DNA from 3 places in the Paenibacillus konkukensis genome. Region 1 is predicted to be linked to each of the others. Evidence: a T-box and tRNA genes for the amino acid it is inferred to sense, from the RefSeq annotation. Region 1 holds a T-box; the other regions hold tRNA genes.

Region 1 (5,355 bases):
GGTCTTTGACCCGTACCTTGCGCCATTCCTTCAGCAGGATTCCTTCCGGGTCAACGAGAAAGGTCGAACGTTCCACGCCCATATATTGTTTGCCGTACAACGTTTTCAGCTGCCAAACGCCATATCGTTCCGCAGCCTGGTGGTCCTCATCGGCCAGAAGCATGAACGGCAAGCCGTACTTCTCAATGAATTTGACATGCCGCTTGACAGGATCGACGCTGATTCCGACAATCACGGCGTTCGACGCCTTGAACAGATCGGCACGATCGCGGAAATCGCAGGCTTCCGTCGTACAAGCCGGGGTCATGTCCTTGGGATAAAAATAAATAATGACGTATTTGCCGCGCAAATCGGATAAGTGAACCGGATGCCCGCCGGAGGCGGGAAGCTCGAAATCCGGCGCTTGTTGGCCAACTTGGGTAGTCATAAGTCGCACGCCTCTCCTTTAGCAGTAGATGTTACGAACGAGTATACCGCTAAATGGGCGATTGTACAAACCGGCTATTCCGCTTTGTCCGAGACGGCTTTGAAAGCTTGCAGCGACGATCTCAATCTTGCTGCGCCTATTTCATTGACAGACAGCGGACGGTCCGCCTTGACCGCAAGCGCCGCTTTCACCATCATCCGCTCAGGCATAATATCGTCATGCTCATTGTTTGCGGTCATCGCCATCACCAGGTTCAGATCCGGTACGACAAAAATCCGCTGTCCCCCCGAGCCCGCGGCATAAAACGCTTGGCGATGCCACGTACGGTTCGTCTCGCTGACGATCGGCTTCAGCCACCACAAATAGCCGAACCCGCCCTCCGTGCCGTCGTCGTACAACTGCGTCCCCTGCAGCTGAACCGATTCCTCGACCCACTCCGGCCGCAGCAGCTGATAATTTTCCCAGCGGCCTCTGTGCAAATATAGGAATCCGAGCTTGGCCATATCGCGAGGCGTCAGCTTCAATCCCCAAGAGCCGATTAAGTGTCCTTGCGGGTCCTGGTTCCAGATCACGCTTGTGATGCCGAGCGGGTCGAATAAATTGAGTTTGGCGAATGCGCTAAGCGGAAAGCCGAAAGCCCGCTGCGTCAATATCGATAACAAATGCGCGTCGCCGTTGCTGTATTTGAACGCGGTGCCCGGCTCGTGAGCCATAGGGCGGCTCCATATATATTCCCCCCAGTTCGGGGCTTCCGTCATTTCCAGAGAGGAGCGTTCGCCGGTATTGTCCCAATCGATCCCTGAAATCATCGACAGCAACTCGCTGACCTTGATCCTCGCTTTGCGGGAGTCGCCGACGATCTCCGGGATGAAATCTTTCATCGGTTGATTCAAATCCCGAATGACATTCTGCTCCAGCGCCATACCGACGAGAGCCGAAGTAAAGCTCTTGGTGACGGAAAACATCGGATGCAGCTTCCCCGCATCCCAATCCTTATTGTAGCCTTCGGCGACCAGATACCCGTCGCGGATCAGCACGAAGCTGTGGACGTTATGATGCTTGAGCTGATCGACCAGGTCCGCAATGACTGCGGAATCCATACCGCGTTCTTCGGGAGAAGCGGTTCGCCAGCCTTCCGTAGGCCAATAATCGGGGGGATTAATCCGAGACAATGACCGGACCATTCGGGAGTCGGAATATTCCAGAACCGTTCCGGCCGCCCGTTCCTCCATCATCACCGCCGTCTGCGCAGTTGTACTGCCGGGCGTCACCGCTTGAAGAGTTTTCATCATCAGAGGACCGTTGCGCAGCAGGCTTTCTCCCCCAACGGCTTGAATTTTAAGCGCGGAAGCTTGAACTGATTTTTTCTTTTTTCTTTTAGTCATCGTTCTTCCTCCTCCAATATAGTTTCCCGCTTCGAAGCGCAGCATAGCCACCCCTTATTCATGGGCGGCTGTGCCTTGTTCGTACGATTATTTATGATGAATGAAGTCCTGGATCGAAGAAGCCATATCCTCTTGCAGCTTGGAGGTCAACTGCTCGTCGTTTATTCCTTTTTCCGCGGCGATATCGGACAAGCTCTTGCCGCCTTCTAGCTCCTTCTTCAGCTCGCTTTTAGTTATCCCCAGCAGCTTGGCCAGCGATTCGGCTTGGGGTTTATATTGAAATTGCAACAGGTGTTTCTTGGCTTCCCCGGTCGTTTTTGCCTTATCTTGATAGCCGGTTTTATTGATCCGATTCTCAATCTGCTCTCTCGCTTTTTGAGACAATGTATTCGCCTCGTCCTGCGTAATCTGGTTGGCGCCGAGCGCTTCGTCAATAATCCTCTGCGTATCGCCGATCAGCTTGGTAGCCAGCGCATCGCTTGGCATCCCTTGATCGATAGACACGCTGGCCAGCGACTTGCCGCTTTGCAGCGCGTCCTGCAAATCTTCGTAGTCCATGTCGAGAATTCCCGAAGCTTTGATCACCAGCTGATCCAGCCCCAAATCAACCCGTTTCGACAACGGAATCGAAGTATTCACCGCAGTTGTAATCGCCGCATCGCCGTCGTCATCGTCCGCATACGCGGAATGCGTAAGCACCCCGCCGAAGCCTCCGATCAATAAAGCCGCCGCTACCGTTCCAGCCATCATTTTTTGTTTGACAGATTTCATGGCTCTCTCCACCTTATCCGTTAATAATTCCTATTTTTGCGGGAGCGCCGCTCCCTTCTACAAGTCAAAGTATAGGCGCCAATTATGAATAAATTTTTACGCGAACATGAGCGCAGACTAAATGTTAGCTTAAAATTGGCTTAAAATTTTTACGTCTGTGCGGCGGGCAAATTTCTGTTGCCTTCGTTCCATTATCTGGTTATAATAGGTAATTAATATCCAATAGCAACGATGGGAAAGAGTAGTTGGAACGCATTCTTTCGAACAGAGAGCTCCGGCGGCTGAGAAGGAGCAAAGAATGGTCCGATGAATATGGTCCCAGAGCTGTGCACCGAACCCGGCGGAAGCCTCCGCGGAAGTAGGCTGCATCGGTCGCGCCCGTTACCGCGCTAGGGTATAACCGCCGAAGCTTCGGCGCCGTACCCGAAGAGAACCGCCCTGTGAAGTGCGGTTAAATTCAAGGTGGTACCGCGTGAGCCAGACTCTCGTCCTTTTACAAGGACGGGAGTTTTTTGTTTTTCCCACTCCCATTTGGTGTATGAAAGGATGAGGACAATGACAATTTTTATCGGAGGAGCATGGCCTTATGCGAACGGCTCGCTTCACTTGGGGCGTGTCGCATCGCTTCTTGCCGGAGACATTCTGGCGCGTTATTTCCGGGCGAAGGGCGAGGACGTGCTGTATGTGTCGGGCAGCGATTGCCACGGCACGCCTATTTCCGTTAGGGCGGATCAGGAAGGCGTGGAGCCGGGCGTGATTGCGGATCGGTATCACGACGAATTCGTGCAGTGCTTTCGGAAGCTCGGCTTCTCGTACGATCTCTACACCCGCACGGACGATCCGTTCCACCATCGCGTCGTTCAGGAGCTGTTCGTCAAGCTGCTGGATACCGGCTGGCTGTACGAGAAGGACGTCCGGCAAATGTACTGCGGAGAATGCCGCCGCTTCCTGCCTGACCGCTATGTCGAAGGCTGCTGTCCCCACTGCGGCCATACCGCTCGCGGCGATCAATGCGACGCTTGTTCTTCGCTGCTCGATCCTTCGGAGCTTCTCGAGCCGAAGTGCAAGCTGTGCGGGGATCATCCGGAAACTCGCGGCACGGAGCATTATTTTCTGGCGCTGTCCCGCTTCCAGCAGTCATTGGAGCAGTACGCTCGCGATCAAGCCGCCGGCTGGAGAGACAATGCCAAAGAGCTTACGCAAAGATATTTGAACGAAGGGCTTCATGACCGGGCGGCCACTCGGGATTTGTCTTGGGGAGTCGATGTTCCTTTGGAAGGCTGGGAAGGGAAAAAAATATACGTATGGATCGAAGCGGTCAGCGGGTATTTGTCCGCAAGCATGAAGTGGGCTGCCGATAACGCAGCGGACTGGCGGCCCTATTGGTCGGAACAGGCGACCTCCTACTTTGTGCACGGCAAAGATAATATCCCGTTCCATACGCTTATTCTTCCGGCGCTGCTAATGGGGGCGGGAGAACTGCATCTGCCGGATCGGATTTTATCCAGCGAATATTTGACCCTCGAAGGACGCAAATTTTCGACCAGCAGCAACTGGGCCGTGTGGCTTCCCTACATGCTGGAAAAGTACGCTCCGGATTCGTTGCGCTATTTTCTGATTGCTAACGGTCCGGAGCAGCGCGATACCGATTTTTCGTGGAGAGAGTTCATTTACAGCCATAATGGAGAACTGCTGGGCGCCTTCGGCAACTTTGTAAACCGCAATTTGCAATTTATCGTAAAGGCTTTTCAGGGCTTAGTACCCGGCGGCCGGATGGATACGGAGATAGCCGAGCGCCTTCGGCGGCTGTATCCGCATATTGGCGCAGCGTTGGAAGCGGGCAGATGCAAGGAAGCGCTGGAGGAAATTTTCGCGTTTATCCGCAGCGGGAACAAATATTTCGACGGCCGTCAGCCGTGGCGGCAGGTGAAGGAAGCGCCGGAGGAAGGCGCGGATACGCTGTTTACCTGCGTCCAGATCATCGCCAATTTATCGAACCTGCTCTCCCCTTTTCTTCCGTTTGCCTGCGATTCCATTCGCTCGTTCCTCGGTCTGGCACAGAAGCCGGGCTGGAGCTATATCGAAGTCCCGCCGCATAGCGCGCTTCATGCGCCCGCGCCTTTATTCGAACGGCTCGATACGGGGTTGATCGAAGAGGAGACGGCGAGGCTGAAAGCGGCAGCGAGCCGTTAACCGCTCCGTTTGGCAATCGCTAACGTGAGAGAACCGTCTATCGGGTTCTTTTCAGAAACGCGCGATCGCGGTAGTCGGAAGTTTTTTACCGCCAATAGGAAAAATAGCCGCCCCCTGCTTCCTCCGCCCGTTCCCCCGTCTTTACGGGAGATGCGGTACGAAGAGCAGAAGGCGGCAGCCTTTGCGTACTTTCATGTGAAGTAGATTAGGAGCCGGCGCCGCGGTAGCGTTTAACCCCAAAGTTCCACACCAGGAGCGCCACCGTCAGGAATACGATCCCGACGACCGGGGTGAGCAGAGCGAACGTCCCCCAGTTTTGCCGGTCCAGGAAGTACGCTGCGGGATAAAATCCGACGAAGCCGAACGGCAGCACCCACGTCAGCAGCACGCCGATAAGCTTGTTGTAGATCGTCATCGGGTAGCGGCCGTAGTTTTGCAAATTCCACAGCAGCGGCAGGATTCCGGTCGGCGAATCGGAGAAAAACGACAACGCCGTGAAGAAAATATATACTCCGCCGTAAATCATAATGGAGCCGGCCACCAGCAGCACGAACACGAACGGATCGTACCAGGTTAACC
Region 2 (5,355 bases), 900 kb from region 1:
AAATCCGTTGATCGTAAGGCTGGTCTGTGATGGGGAGTGAAAATAACAGTAGCGAAGGTCATGAGTTCAGGCTGCCAAGAAAAGCCTCTAGCCAGGGAGAAGGTGCCCGTACCGCAAACCGACACAGGTAGGCGAGCAGAGCATGCTAAGGCGCGCGGAAGAACTCTCGTTAAGGAACTCGGCAAAATGACCCCGTAACTTCGGGAGAAGGGGTGCCTCGGTAGGGTGAATAGCCCGAGGGGGCCGCAGTGAAAAGGCCCAAGCGACTGTTTAGCAAAAACACAGGTCTGTGCGAAGCCGCAAGGCGAAGTATACGGGCTGACGCCTGCCCGGTGCTGGAAGGTTAAGGGGAGTGGTTAGGGGGAACCCGAAGCTATGAACCGAAGCCCCAGTAAACGGCGGCCGTAACTATAACGGTCCTAAGGTAGCGAAATTCCTTGTCAGGTAAATTCTGACCCGCACGAATGGCGTAACGACTTGGGCGCTGTCTCAACGAGAGATCCGGTGAAATTTTAATACCTGTGAAGATGCAGGTTACCCGCGACAAGACGGAAAGACCCCATGGAGCTTTACTGCAGCTTGATATTGGACTTTGGTACGATCTGTACAGGATAGGTGGGAGCCTGAGAAGCATGAGCGCCAGCTTGTGTGGAGGCGACGTTGGGATACCACCCTGATCGTATCGGAGTTCTAACCTGGTACCGTAGATCCGGTATGGGGACAGTGTCAGGTGGGCAGTTTGACTGGGGCGGTCGCCTCCTAAAGCGTAACGGAGGCGCCCCAAGGTTCCCTCAGAATGGTTGGAAATCATTCGAAGAGTGCAAAGGCAGAAGGGAGCTTGACTGCGAGACAAACAGGTCGAGCAGGGACGAAAGTCGGGCTTAGTGATCCGGTGGTACCGAATGGAAGGGCCATCGCTCAACGGATAAAAGCTACCCTGGGGATAACAGGCTTATCTCCCCAAGAGTCCACATCGACGGGGAGGTTTGGCACCTCGATGTCGGCTCATCGCATCCTGGGGCTGAAGTAGGTCCCAAGGGTTGGGCTGTTCGCCCATTAAAGCGGTACGCGAGCTGGGTTCAGAACGTCGTGAGACAGTTCGGTCCCTATCTGTCGTGGGCGTAGGAAATTTGAGAGGAGCTGTCCTTAGTACGAGAGGACCGGGATGGACGTACCGCTGGTGTACCAGTTGTTCCGCCAGGAGCATGGCTGGATAGCTACGTACGGACGGGATAAGCGCTGAAAGCATCTAAGCGTGAAGCCCCCCTCAAGATGAGATTTCCCAGTAAGTAAGACCCCTTGAAGACGACGAGGTAGATAGGTTCGGGGTGGAAGCACGGCAACGTGTGGAGCTGACGAATACTAATCGGTCGAGGGCTTAACCTAGTTCCCAAGAAAGTGAAGAGAAGCTTCGAAGCTGATTCCAAATACTTTCTCGGGGCCCGGAAACAAACCGGGAAGAACAAATAACCATTGCTCGCTACGCGCACAAGTTTCGTATCTAGTTTTCAAGGCGCAAGCCTTGAACAAGCTACACCGTTTGGTGATGATGGCGGAGGGGAACCACGCGTTCCCATCTCGAACACGACCGTTAAGCCCTCCAGCGTCGATGGTACTTGAACCGAAGGGTTCTGGGAGAGTAGAACGTCGCCAAGCAAAGCTTTAATCTTGTGTTTTATCACAGCATTCAAGACATAAGGGCCTTTAGCTCAGCTGGTTAGAGCGCACCCCTGATAAGGGTGAGGTCGGTGGTTCGAGTCCACTAAGGCCCACCATTGTTCCCTGATAGCTCAGTTGGTAGAGCACTCGACTGTTAATCGAGTTGTCACAGGTTCGAGTCCTGTTCGGGGAGCCATTTCTCCTCTGGAGAGGTGTCCGAGTTGGCCGAAGGAGCACGATTGGAAATCGTGTAGGCGTCACAAGCGTCTCGAGGGTTCGAATCCCTCTCTCTCCGCCATAATATACAGCATGGCCCGTTGGTCAAGGGGTTAAGACACCTCCCTTTCACGGAGGTAACAGGGGTTCGAATCCCCTACGGGTCACCATAAATTCCAATAAAGGTATAAGACATATATGGAGGCTTAGCTCAGCTGGGAGAGCATCTGCCTTACAAGCAGAGGGTCGGGGGTTCGATCCCCTCAGCCTCCACCATATATACTTTTAACGACGCGGGGTGGAGCAGCCCGGTAGCTCGTCGGGCTCATAACCCGAAGGCCGCAGGTTCAAATCCTGCCCCCGCAACCAATTTACTTTTTACAGTGTGGAGCCGTGGTGTAGAGGCCTAACATGCCTGCCTGTCACGCAGGAGACCGCGGGTTCGAATCCCGTCGGCTCCGCCATTATCATTTTTCACCGAATACATTAGGCTCGGTAGCTCAGTCGGTAGAGCAGAGGACTGAAAATCCTCGTGTCGGCGGTTCGATTCCGTCCCGAGCCACCATGTAATCTTAATAATAATTTGCCGTTGTAGCTCAATTGGTAGAGCAACTGACTTGTAATCAGTAGGTTGGGGGTTCAAGTCCTCTCGACGGCACCATTGCTTTCGCAACAAATATGGAGGCTTAGCGAAGTGGCCAAACGCAGCAGACTGTAAATCTGTTCTCTGACGAGTTCGGTGGTTCGAATCCATCAGCCTCCATACCGGTTTCGAGCTGCGGCGGTCGTGGCGAAGGGGTTAACGCACCGGATTGTGGCTCCGGCATTCGTGGGTTCAAGTCCCATCGATCGCCCCATGATCTTTGATGGGGATTAGCCAAGCGGTAAGGCAACGGACTTTGACTCCGTCATGCCTAGGTTCGAATCCTAGATCCCCAGTATTTCTAATTGCGAGCCATTAGCTCAGTTGGTAGAGCACCTGACTTTTAATCAGGGTGTCGTAGGTTCGAGTCCTACATGGCTCAGATTTCATTATGCGTTCGTGGCGGAATTGGCAGACGCGCACGGTTCAGGTCCGTGTGGGCTAACCCCCCGTGGAGGTTCGAGTCCTCTCGAGCGCATTGGTTTTGCGGAAGTGGCTCAGCGGTAGAGCATCGCCTTGCCAAGGCGAGGGTCGCGGGTTCGATTCCCGTCTTCCGCTTTCCTTTATCCGGCGCCATAGCCAAGTGGTAAGGCAGAGCTCTGCAAAAGCTTTACCCCCAGTTCGAGTCTGGGTGGCGCCTCCATTGTTTTATTGGAGCCGCAGATGCTTTAGGATCAAGGAATCAATAACTTTTATGTGCCCTTAGCTCAGCTGGATAGAGCGTTTGACTACGAATCAAAAGGTCGGGAGTTCGAATCTCTCAGGGCACGTAGTAAGCCGGTATGGCGGAATTGGCAGACGCGCGCGACTCAAAATCGTGAGGGAAACCGTGGGGGTTCAAGTCCCTCTACCGGCACCATAATCTTCGGGACGTAGCTCAGCTTGGTAGAGCACCTGGTTTGGGACCAGGGGGTCGCATGTTCGAATCGTGTCGTCCCGACCATCTCGCGGGTGTAGTTCAATGGTAGAACTCCAGCCTTCCAAGCTGGTAGCGTGGGTTCGATTCCCATCACCCGCTTTCTGAAACATAGCGAAAGAGTCTTAGGATCAGATCCTGAGGCTCTTTTTCTATTACGGGAAAAATGATACATGGAAGGAAATCGGGAATGCAGACGATGTAAACCTGCATGAGCGGGGAGGAAAACGAGGTTAAATACGGAGTATCGGCCGGTTAAATAAAGACGATGAAGGTTTCGGTCTGAATAAATCCTCGCTAATTTGAGTAATGGTTAAATACAACGGATAGTCTGGTATACCAACATATGAGATAATAAACAGGATTGATAGAGATACAGCGCGTGAGCGGAGCTTATAGTCCTCCGCTCACTTGGTGAAATTTAGGAGGATAGAGACACCATGACGATGTTTAATGTGTTGGATTACGGGGTTGTCGGAGACGGGACGACCTTGAATACGGAAGCGATCCGCAAAGTGATGGAAGCTTGCGAAGCGGCCGGCGGAGGTACGGTATATTTTCCTGCAGGCACTTATTTAACGGGGGCCATTCATCTGAAGAGCCATATGACGCTGCATATCGATTCGGGGGCTAAGCTATTGTTTTCGACGGACCCGGATCAATATCCGTTTGTCAAAACCCGCTGGTCCGGCTATGAATGCTACGGCTATTCCCCGTTGGTATATGGCATTGATTTGACGAATGTGACGATTCAAGGCGGAGGCATTATCGACGGACAAGGCTCAGCCTGGTGGAAGCAGTATCATGAATGCAAAGCGGGACGCCGCCCTTCCAGCGAGCGGGAGAAGCAGTTGTTTGAGTTGAACAGCCATCTGATGAGTATCAAGAGCAATATCGTGGAGTGGGAGACGCAATTTTTACGTCCCGCGCTGCTTCAATTGTTCCGCTGCACGAATGTGCGGATCGAAGGAGTGACGCTGCAAAATTCTCCATTCTGGAATACGCATCTGGTCTATTGCGATAATGTAACGCTGCACAGCTTGCTCATTCACAATCCTTCGGATACGCCTAACGGCGACGGGCTCGATATCGATTCCTGCCGTTACGTGCGCATATCCGATTGCCAATTCGATGTCGGAGACGATTGCCTCTGCCTGAAATCCGGGATCGACGAGGATGGGCGCCGCATCGGCATCCCGACGGAGAACGTCGCGGTAACGAACTGCACGATGCGGGCGGGACACGGCGGCGTCGTGCTGGGCAGCGAGACGGCCGGTGGCATCCGCCATGTCGTCATCTCCAACTGCGTCTTTATCGGAACGGACCGCGGCATCCGCTTTAAGTCGAACCGGGCCCGTGGGGGAACGATCGAGCATGTGCAGGTGAATAATATTTTCATGAAAGGCGTGCTGTGTCCGATCGCCATTAACTCGTTCTACCGTTACGGCGTTGATCCGGCCAATCCGGATATTTCAAGCCCGCTGGCGCAGCCGGTTACCGAGGCGACCCCGGTGTTCCGTCACATCCGCCTGAGCCATATTACGGCGACCGAAGTGTTGGGCGCGGCCGGCTTCCTGTACGGTCTGCCGGAAATGCCGATCGAGGATGTCGTGCTGGATCATATTCATATCGAGATGACAAGCGATCCGAACGAGCAGGGCGGAGAACCGGATATGGTGCGCGAAGAACTCGTGATGGCAGGCAAAGGAATGTACTGCAAATATGTGCGTTCGCTTCAAATGCATCATGTGCGGATCGAGACCCGGGAGGGAGCGGCTCTTACGATCGATAAGGGCGAGGACATCGAGCTGCACGGATTCGGGATGAAGCGTCCGCACGCGGATACGCCGGTCATTGAGCTGCGCGATACTCAAGGAGCGTACGTGCAAGGCGCTGCTGCCGTGCGCGGAACGGATGTGTA
Region 3 (5,355 bases), 450 kb from region 1:
GCAAGGCGAAGTATACGGGCTGACGCCTGCCCGGTGCTGGAAGGTTAAGGGGAGTGGTTAGGGGTAACCCGAAGCTATGAACCGAAGCCCCAGTAAACGGCGGCCGTAACTATAACGGTCCTAAGGTAGCGAAATTCCTTGTCAGGTAAATTCTGACCCGCACGAATGGCGTAACGACTTGGGCGCTGTCTCAACGAGAGATCCGGTGAAATTTTAATACCTGTGAAGATGCAGGTTACCCGCGACAAGACGGAAAGACCCCATGGAGCTTTACTGCAGCTTGATATTGGACTTTGGTACGATCTGTACAGGATAGGTGGGAGCCTGAGAAGCATGAGCGCCAGCTTGTGTGGAGGCGACGTTGGGATACCACCCTGATCGTATCGGAGTTCTAACCTGGTACCGTGAACCGGTATGGGGACAGTGTCAGGTGGGCAGTTTGACTGGGGCGGTCGCCTCCTAAAGCGTAACGGAGGCGCCCCAAGGTTCCCTCAGAATGGTTGGAAATCATTCGAAGAGTGCAAAGGCAGAAGGGAGCTTGACTGCGAGACAAACAGGTCGAGCAGGGACGAAAGTCGGGCTTAGTGATCCGGTGGTACCGAATGGAAGGGCCATCGCTCAACGGATAAAAGCTACCCTGGGGATAACAGGCTTATCTCCCCCAAGAGTCCACATCGACGGGGAGGTTTGGCACCTCGATGTCGGCTCATCGCATCCTGGGGCTGAAGTAGGTCCCAAGGGTTGGGCTGTTCGCCCATTAAAGCGGTACGCGAGCTGGGTTCAGAACGTCGTGAGACAGTTCGGTCCCTATCTGTCGTGGGCGTAGGAAATTTGAGAGGAGCTGTCCTTAGTACGAGAGGACCGGGATGGACGTACCGCTGGTGTACCAGTTGTTCCGCCAGGAGCATGGCTGGATAGCTACGTACGGACGGGATAAGCGCTGAAAGCATCTAAGCGTGAAGCCCCCCTCAAGATGAGATTTCCCAGTAAGTAAGACCCCTTGAAGACGACGAGGTAGATAGGTTCGGGGTGGAAGCACGGCAACGTGTGGAGCTGACGAATACTAATCGGTCGAGGGCTTAACCTAGTTCCCAAGAAAGTGAAGAGTAGCTTCGAAGCTGACTCCAAATACTTTCTCGGGGCCCGGAAACAAACCGGGAAGAACAAATAACCATTGCTCACAAACGCGCACGAGTTTCGTATCTAGTTTTCAAGGCGCAAGCCTTGAACAAGTCATACCGTTTGGTGATGATGGCGGAGGGGAACCACGCGTTCCCATCTCGAACACGACCGTTAAGCCCTCCAGCGTCGATGGTACTTGAACCGAAGGGTTCTGGGAGAGTAGAACGTCGCCAAGCGGTACATTCCCTGATAGCTCAGTTGGTAGAGCACTCGACTGTTAATCGAGTTGTCACAGGTTCGAGTCCTGTTCGGGGAGCCATATGGAGAGGTGTCCGAGTTGGCCGAAGGAGCACGATTGGAAATCGTGTAGGCGTCACAAGCGTCTCGAGGGTTCGAATCCCTCTCTCTCCGTAGCAGTAAGGCCCGTTGGTCAAGGGGTTAAGACACCTCCCTTTCACGGAGGTAACAGGGGTTCGAATCCCCTACGGGTCACCATTTATGTTATAATGGTTATATGGAGGCTTAGCTCAGCTGGGAGAGCATCTGCCTTACAAGCAGAGGGTCGGGGGTTCGATCCCCTCAGCCTCCACCATATAAACTTCAACGACGCGGGGTGGAGCAGCCCGGTAGCTCGTCGGGCTCATAACCCGAAGGCCGCAGGTTCAAATCCTGCCCCCGCAACCAATTTATCTTTTATAGTGTGGAGCCGTGGTGTAGAGGCCTAACATGCCTGCCTGTCACGCAGGAGACCGCGGGTTCGAATCCCGTCGGCTCCGCCATTTAAGTCAGAAGCGAATGTATAGTAAGGCTCGGTAGCTCAGTCGGTAGAGCAGAGGACTGAAAATCCTCGTGTCGGCGGTTCGATTCCGTCCCGAGCCACCATGTACTACACAATGTGTTACGCCGTTGTAGCTCAATTGGTAGAGCAACTGACTTGTAATCAGTAGGTTGGGGGTTCAAGTCCTCTCGACGGCACCATTGATTACAACATAATATGGAGGCTTAGCGAAGTGGCCAAACGCAGCAGACTGTAAATCTGTTCTCTGACGAGTTCGGTGGTTCGAATCCATCAGCCTCCACCATATTATAGGGGCATAGTTTAAAGGTAGAACAAAGGTCTCCAAAACCTTTGGTGTGGGTTCGATTCCTGCTGCCCCTGCCAATTTTTTTATTATAGCTGTGGCGGTCGTGGCGAAGGGGTTAACGCACCGGATTGTGGCTCCGGCATTCGTGGGTTCAAGTCCCATCGATCGCCCCATGTTTATATTGGGGATTAGCCAAGCGGTAAGGCAACGGACTTTGACTCCGTCATGCCTAGGTTCGAATCCTAGATCCCCAGTTTATTTTATGCGGAAGTGGCTCAGCGGTAGAGCATCGCCTTGCCAAGGCGAGGGTCGCGGGTTCGATTCCCGTCTTCCGCTCCATATGTTACCTGGCGCCATAGCCAAGTGGTAAGGCAGAGCTCTGCAAAAGCTTTACCCCCAGTTCGAGTCTGGGTGGCGCCTCCATTTTTTTACGCCGGAGTGGCGGAATCGGCAGACGCACAGGACTTAAAATCCTGCGGTAGGTGACTACCGTACCAGTTCAAGTCTGGTCTTCGGCACCAAGTAAAACTTCATAATTATGTGCCCTTAGCTCAGCTGGATAGAGCGTTTGACTACGAATCAAAAGGTCAGGAGTTCGAATCTCTTAGGGCACGCCATACTTGCCGGTGTGGCGGAATTGGCAGACGCGCGCGACTCAAAATCGTGAGGGAAACCGTGGGGGTTCGAGTCCCTTCACCGGCATACAAAAAAGCATGAATCTTTAAGATTCATGCTTTTTTGTATTTTATACGAAAATCCCCAGTCGATCTTAAATCCGCTATGTGTCCGAAATACTCACTTTTCCGGCTGGCAATTGTATTCAAACCCGCTGGAGTCGTAATGTATGATAGTTTTATGAAAGCGTTTCCTCGAACTTATACTAGGGTCTGCCGATCATCGATAACAAAGTGAAATCAGTTAAGAAATCGATATATTGGGGAACGCAATTCACAGGATGAGCCTCTATAATGAGTTCAAATGCCGTTTATACATTGGAGGTCATTATGAGAGGTGCTCAAGCAGCAGCTGCATCCGTCGGGCAGGGTCTAAAAAAAGCGCGGATCGCAGCCCATCTTCCGTTTTATGTCATGATTTTGCCGGGATTGGTTTATTTCCTGATCTTTAAGTATGTGCCCATGCTTGGATTACTTATTTCGTTTCAGCGCTATGATCCGTTTTCCGGCATGTGGAGCAGTCCATGGGTCGGTATGGATAATTTCAACAGGTTATTTACCGAACCGGATTTTCCGTTACTGCTTACAAATACATTTGCTTTCGCTTGTTTGGATATCCTGTTTTTTTTCCCGGCTCCTATCATCCTCGCTTTGCTATTGAACGAATCCAGACTGAAAACGATTCGGAACACCGTACAGACCATCATGTACGGACCGCATTTTATTTCCTGGGTCGTTATCGTGTCCATGACGATGACTCTGTTCTCTTCACAAGACGGAATTATCAATCAATGGCTGGTGTCGGCCGGCTTCGGTAAAATCGAGCTGTTTACGAAATCGGAGTGGCTGCGTCCGATGTGGCTGCTGCAAAATATGTGGCAGGGTGCGGGATGGGGATCGATTTTATATTTGGCCACGATGGCCTCCATCGATCCGTCGTTGTATGAGGCGGCCAAGGTGGACGGTGCGGGGCGGTTTCGGCAAATATGGCATATTACGCTGCCGGGCATTCGCTATGTCGTTATCGTGCTGTTCATTTTAAGACTGGGTCATTTTATGGATATCGGGTTCGAGCATATTTTCTTGCTGCAAAATCCGCTCAATGTGGGCGTATCCGACGTATTCGATACGTATGTGTATCGTACCGGCATACTTCAGCGGGATTACAGCTACTCGGCGGTCGTCGGCATGTTTAAATCGATTGTCGGTCTTACGCTGGTGCTGACTGCCAACAAGCTGGCGCGCAAATTCGGCGAGGAAGGGGTGATCTAGCGGATGAAAGCGGGACAGTCTTTTAAGGATAATGTCTTCAATACTTGCGTGACCGTCATCCTCATCGGTTTGGCGGCGACCGTCGTCTTCCCGTTGCTGTTTACTTTGTCCAGTTCTTTTGCGTCGAGCAAGGAGCTGCTGCTGAAAGGCGTTGTTCTATGGCCTGAGGAATGGACGCTGGAAGCATACAGGTTTTTGCTGGACAACGCCCAATTTACGCGCGCTTTCTATAATGCTATTTACATTACCGCAGTAGGAACGCTCATCAATATGGCGCTGTCGACGCTTATGGCTTACGGGCTTTCTCATCCGGGGGTAAAGGGCAGGGCGGCCGTCAATGTCATCGTGCTGTTCTCAATGCTATTTCAGGGCGGAATGATTCCAACTTACCTGGTGATCCATGGGCTCGGACTGATCAATTCGTATTGGTCCATATGGCTTGCGGGAGCGATCGCTCCCTTTAACCTGATTGTGATGCGCAGCTATTTTCAGACTTTGCCCGTCGAAATCAAAGAGTCGGCCCGGATCGACGGCTGCGGGGAATTTAAAATATTATGGCGGATCATCCTTCCGGTTTCGCTGCCGGTGCTAATCACTTTTACGTTATTTTATACGGTGGCTAATTGGAATACTTACTTTCAAGCGATTTTGTATTTGAATGATGCCAATTTATATCCGCTCCAGGTGTTTCTTCGCCAAATCCTGATCGTGAACTCCTCCGAGCTGGGGCTCGTTGTTACGGATACCGGGTACAGCTATACCCCCGCCGTACCGCATGCAGCTATTCTGCTGACGGCCTTGCCTCTGCTTATGGTGTATCCGTTCATGCAAAAATATTTCAGCAAAGGCATGATGATGGGTTCGGTCAAGGGATAGCTTAGCACCCTGCGCGGTATTGGGGGGATTACAGTGTATCATGTGCTTGTCGTGGAAGACGAACTGCTGATTAGGGATGCGCTTGTGGAAATGGTGCATCAGCTGGACGGATTCAAGGTTACGGGGGAGGCCGCAAGCTGTGAAGAAGGCTGGCGCCTGATGCAGGAGCTATGGCCGACGGTGGTCATCACCGATATTCAGCTGCCGGATCAGGATGGTCTGGAGCTGATTCACCGGATTCGCAATCAGCGGCTGCCGGTGGTGACTATCATTATCAGCGGGCATGACCGATTCTCTTATGCGCAAAATGCGATCCGGCTGCATGT

The links. The T-box of region 1 lies ahead of metG (methionine--tRNA ligase). A T-box ahead of a tRNA ligase gene usually reads a tRNA of that ligase, here a tRNA-Met.
Region 2: it encodes a tRNA-Met, which carries the amino acid that the T-box ahead of metG (methionine--tRNA ligase) is inferred to sense. The anticodon was not compared.
Region 3: it encodes a tRNA-Met, which carries the amino acid that the T-box ahead of metG (methionine--tRNA ligase) is inferred to sense. The anticodon was not compared.

What each region holds. Positions count from the first base shown of each region.
Region 1 covers NZ_CP027059.1:3,754,141-3,759,495, forward strand. Annotated here, with positions in the region: gene bcp (thioredoxin-dependent thiol peroxidase) at 1-427, opposite strand, end outside; gene SK3146_RS16015 (serine hydrolase domain-containing protein) at 502-1,812, opposite strand; gene SK3146_RS16020 (hypothetical protein) at 1,900-2,583, opposite strand; T-box leader at 2,803-3,079, shown strand; gene metG (methionine--tRNA ligase) at 3,139-4,776, shown strand; gene SK3146_RS16030 (ABC transporter permease) at 4,982-5,355, opposite strand, start outside.
Region 2 covers NZ_CP027059.1:2,857,160-2,862,514, reverse strand. Annotated here, with positions in the region: rRNA gene SK3146_RS12185 (23S ribosomal RNA) at 1-1,386, shown strand, start outside; rRNA gene rrf (5S ribosomal RNA) at 1,540-1,656, shown strand; tRNA gene SK3146_RS12175 (tRNA-Ile) at 1,699-1,775, shown strand; tRNA gene SK3146_RS12170 (tRNA-Asn) at 1,780-1,855, shown strand; tRNA gene SK3146_RS12165 (tRNA-Ser) at 1,866-1,957, shown strand; tRNA gene SK3146_RS12160 (tRNA-Glu) at 1,971-2,045, shown strand; tRNA gene SK3146_RS12155 (tRNA-Val) at 2,076-2,151, shown strand; tRNA gene SK3146_RS12150 (tRNA-Met) at 2,168-2,244, shown strand; tRNA gene SK3146_RS12145 (tRNA-Asp) at 2,263-2,339, shown strand; tRNA gene SK3146_RS12140 (tRNA-Phe) at 2,365-2,440, shown strand; tRNA gene SK3146_RS12135 (tRNA-Thr) at 2,461-2,536, shown strand; tRNA gene SK3146_RS12130 (tRNA-Tyr) at 2,556-2,638, shown strand; tRNA gene SK3146_RS12125 (tRNA-His) at 2,657-2,732, shown strand; tRNA gene SK3146_RS12120 (tRNA-Gln) at 2,743-2,814, shown strand; tRNA gene SK3146_RS12115 (tRNA-Lys) at 2,828-2,900, shown strand; tRNA gene SK3146_RS12110 (tRNA-Leu) at 2,912-2,996, shown strand; tRNA gene SK3146_RS12105 (tRNA-Gly) at 3,005-3,076, shown strand; tRNA gene SK3146_RS12100 (tRNA-Cys) at 3,088-3,161, shown strand; tRNA gene SK3146_RS12095 (tRNA-Arg) at 3,215-3,288, shown strand; tRNA gene SK3146_RS12090 (tRNA-Leu) at 3,295-3,377, shown strand; tRNA gene SK3146_RS12085 (tRNA-Pro) at 3,385-3,461, shown strand; tRNA gene SK3146_RS12080 (tRNA-Gly) at 3,466-3,536, shown strand; gene SK3146_RS12075 (glycoside hydrolase family 28 protein) at 3,875-5,355, shown strand, end outside.
Region 3 covers NZ_CP027059.1:3,303,780-3,309,134, reverse strand. Annotated here, with positions in the region: rRNA gene SK3146_RS14190 (23S ribosomal RNA) at 1-1,087, shown strand, start outside; rRNA gene rrf (5S ribosomal RNA) at 1,242-1,358, shown strand; tRNA gene SK3146_RS14180 (tRNA-Asn) at 1,366-1,441, shown strand; tRNA gene SK3146_RS14175 (tRNA-Ser) at 1,445-1,533, shown strand; tRNA gene SK3146_RS14170 (tRNA-Glu) at 1,543-1,617, shown strand; tRNA gene SK3146_RS14165 (tRNA-Val) at 1,639-1,714, shown strand; tRNA gene SK3146_RS14160 (tRNA-Met) at 1,730-1,806, shown strand; tRNA gene SK3146_RS14155 (tRNA-Asp) at 1,825-1,901, shown strand; tRNA gene SK3146_RS14150 (tRNA-Phe) at 1,929-2,004, shown strand; tRNA gene SK3146_RS14145 (tRNA-Thr) at 2,025-2,100, shown strand; tRNA gene SK3146_RS14140 (tRNA-Tyr) at 2,119-2,204, shown strand; tRNA gene SK3146_RS14135 (tRNA-Trp) at 2,211-2,284, shown strand; tRNA gene SK3146_RS14130 (tRNA-His) at 2,305-2,380, shown strand; tRNA gene SK3146_RS14125 (tRNA-Gln) at 2,390-2,461, shown strand; tRNA gene SK3146_RS14120 (tRNA-Gly) at 2,472-2,546, shown strand; tRNA gene SK3146_RS14115 (tRNA-Cys) at 2,557-2,630, shown strand; tRNA gene SK3146_RS14110 (tRNA-Leu) at 2,640-2,728, shown strand; tRNA gene SK3146_RS14105 (tRNA-Arg) at 2,748-2,824, shown strand; tRNA gene SK3146_RS14100 (tRNA-Leu) at 2,830-2,909, shown strand; gene SK3146_RS14095 (ABC transporter permease) at 3,212-4,153, shown strand; gene SK3146_RS14090 (carbohydrate ABC transporter permease) at 4,157-5,029, shown strand; gene SK3146_RS14085 (response regulator) at 5,063-5,355, shown strand, end outside.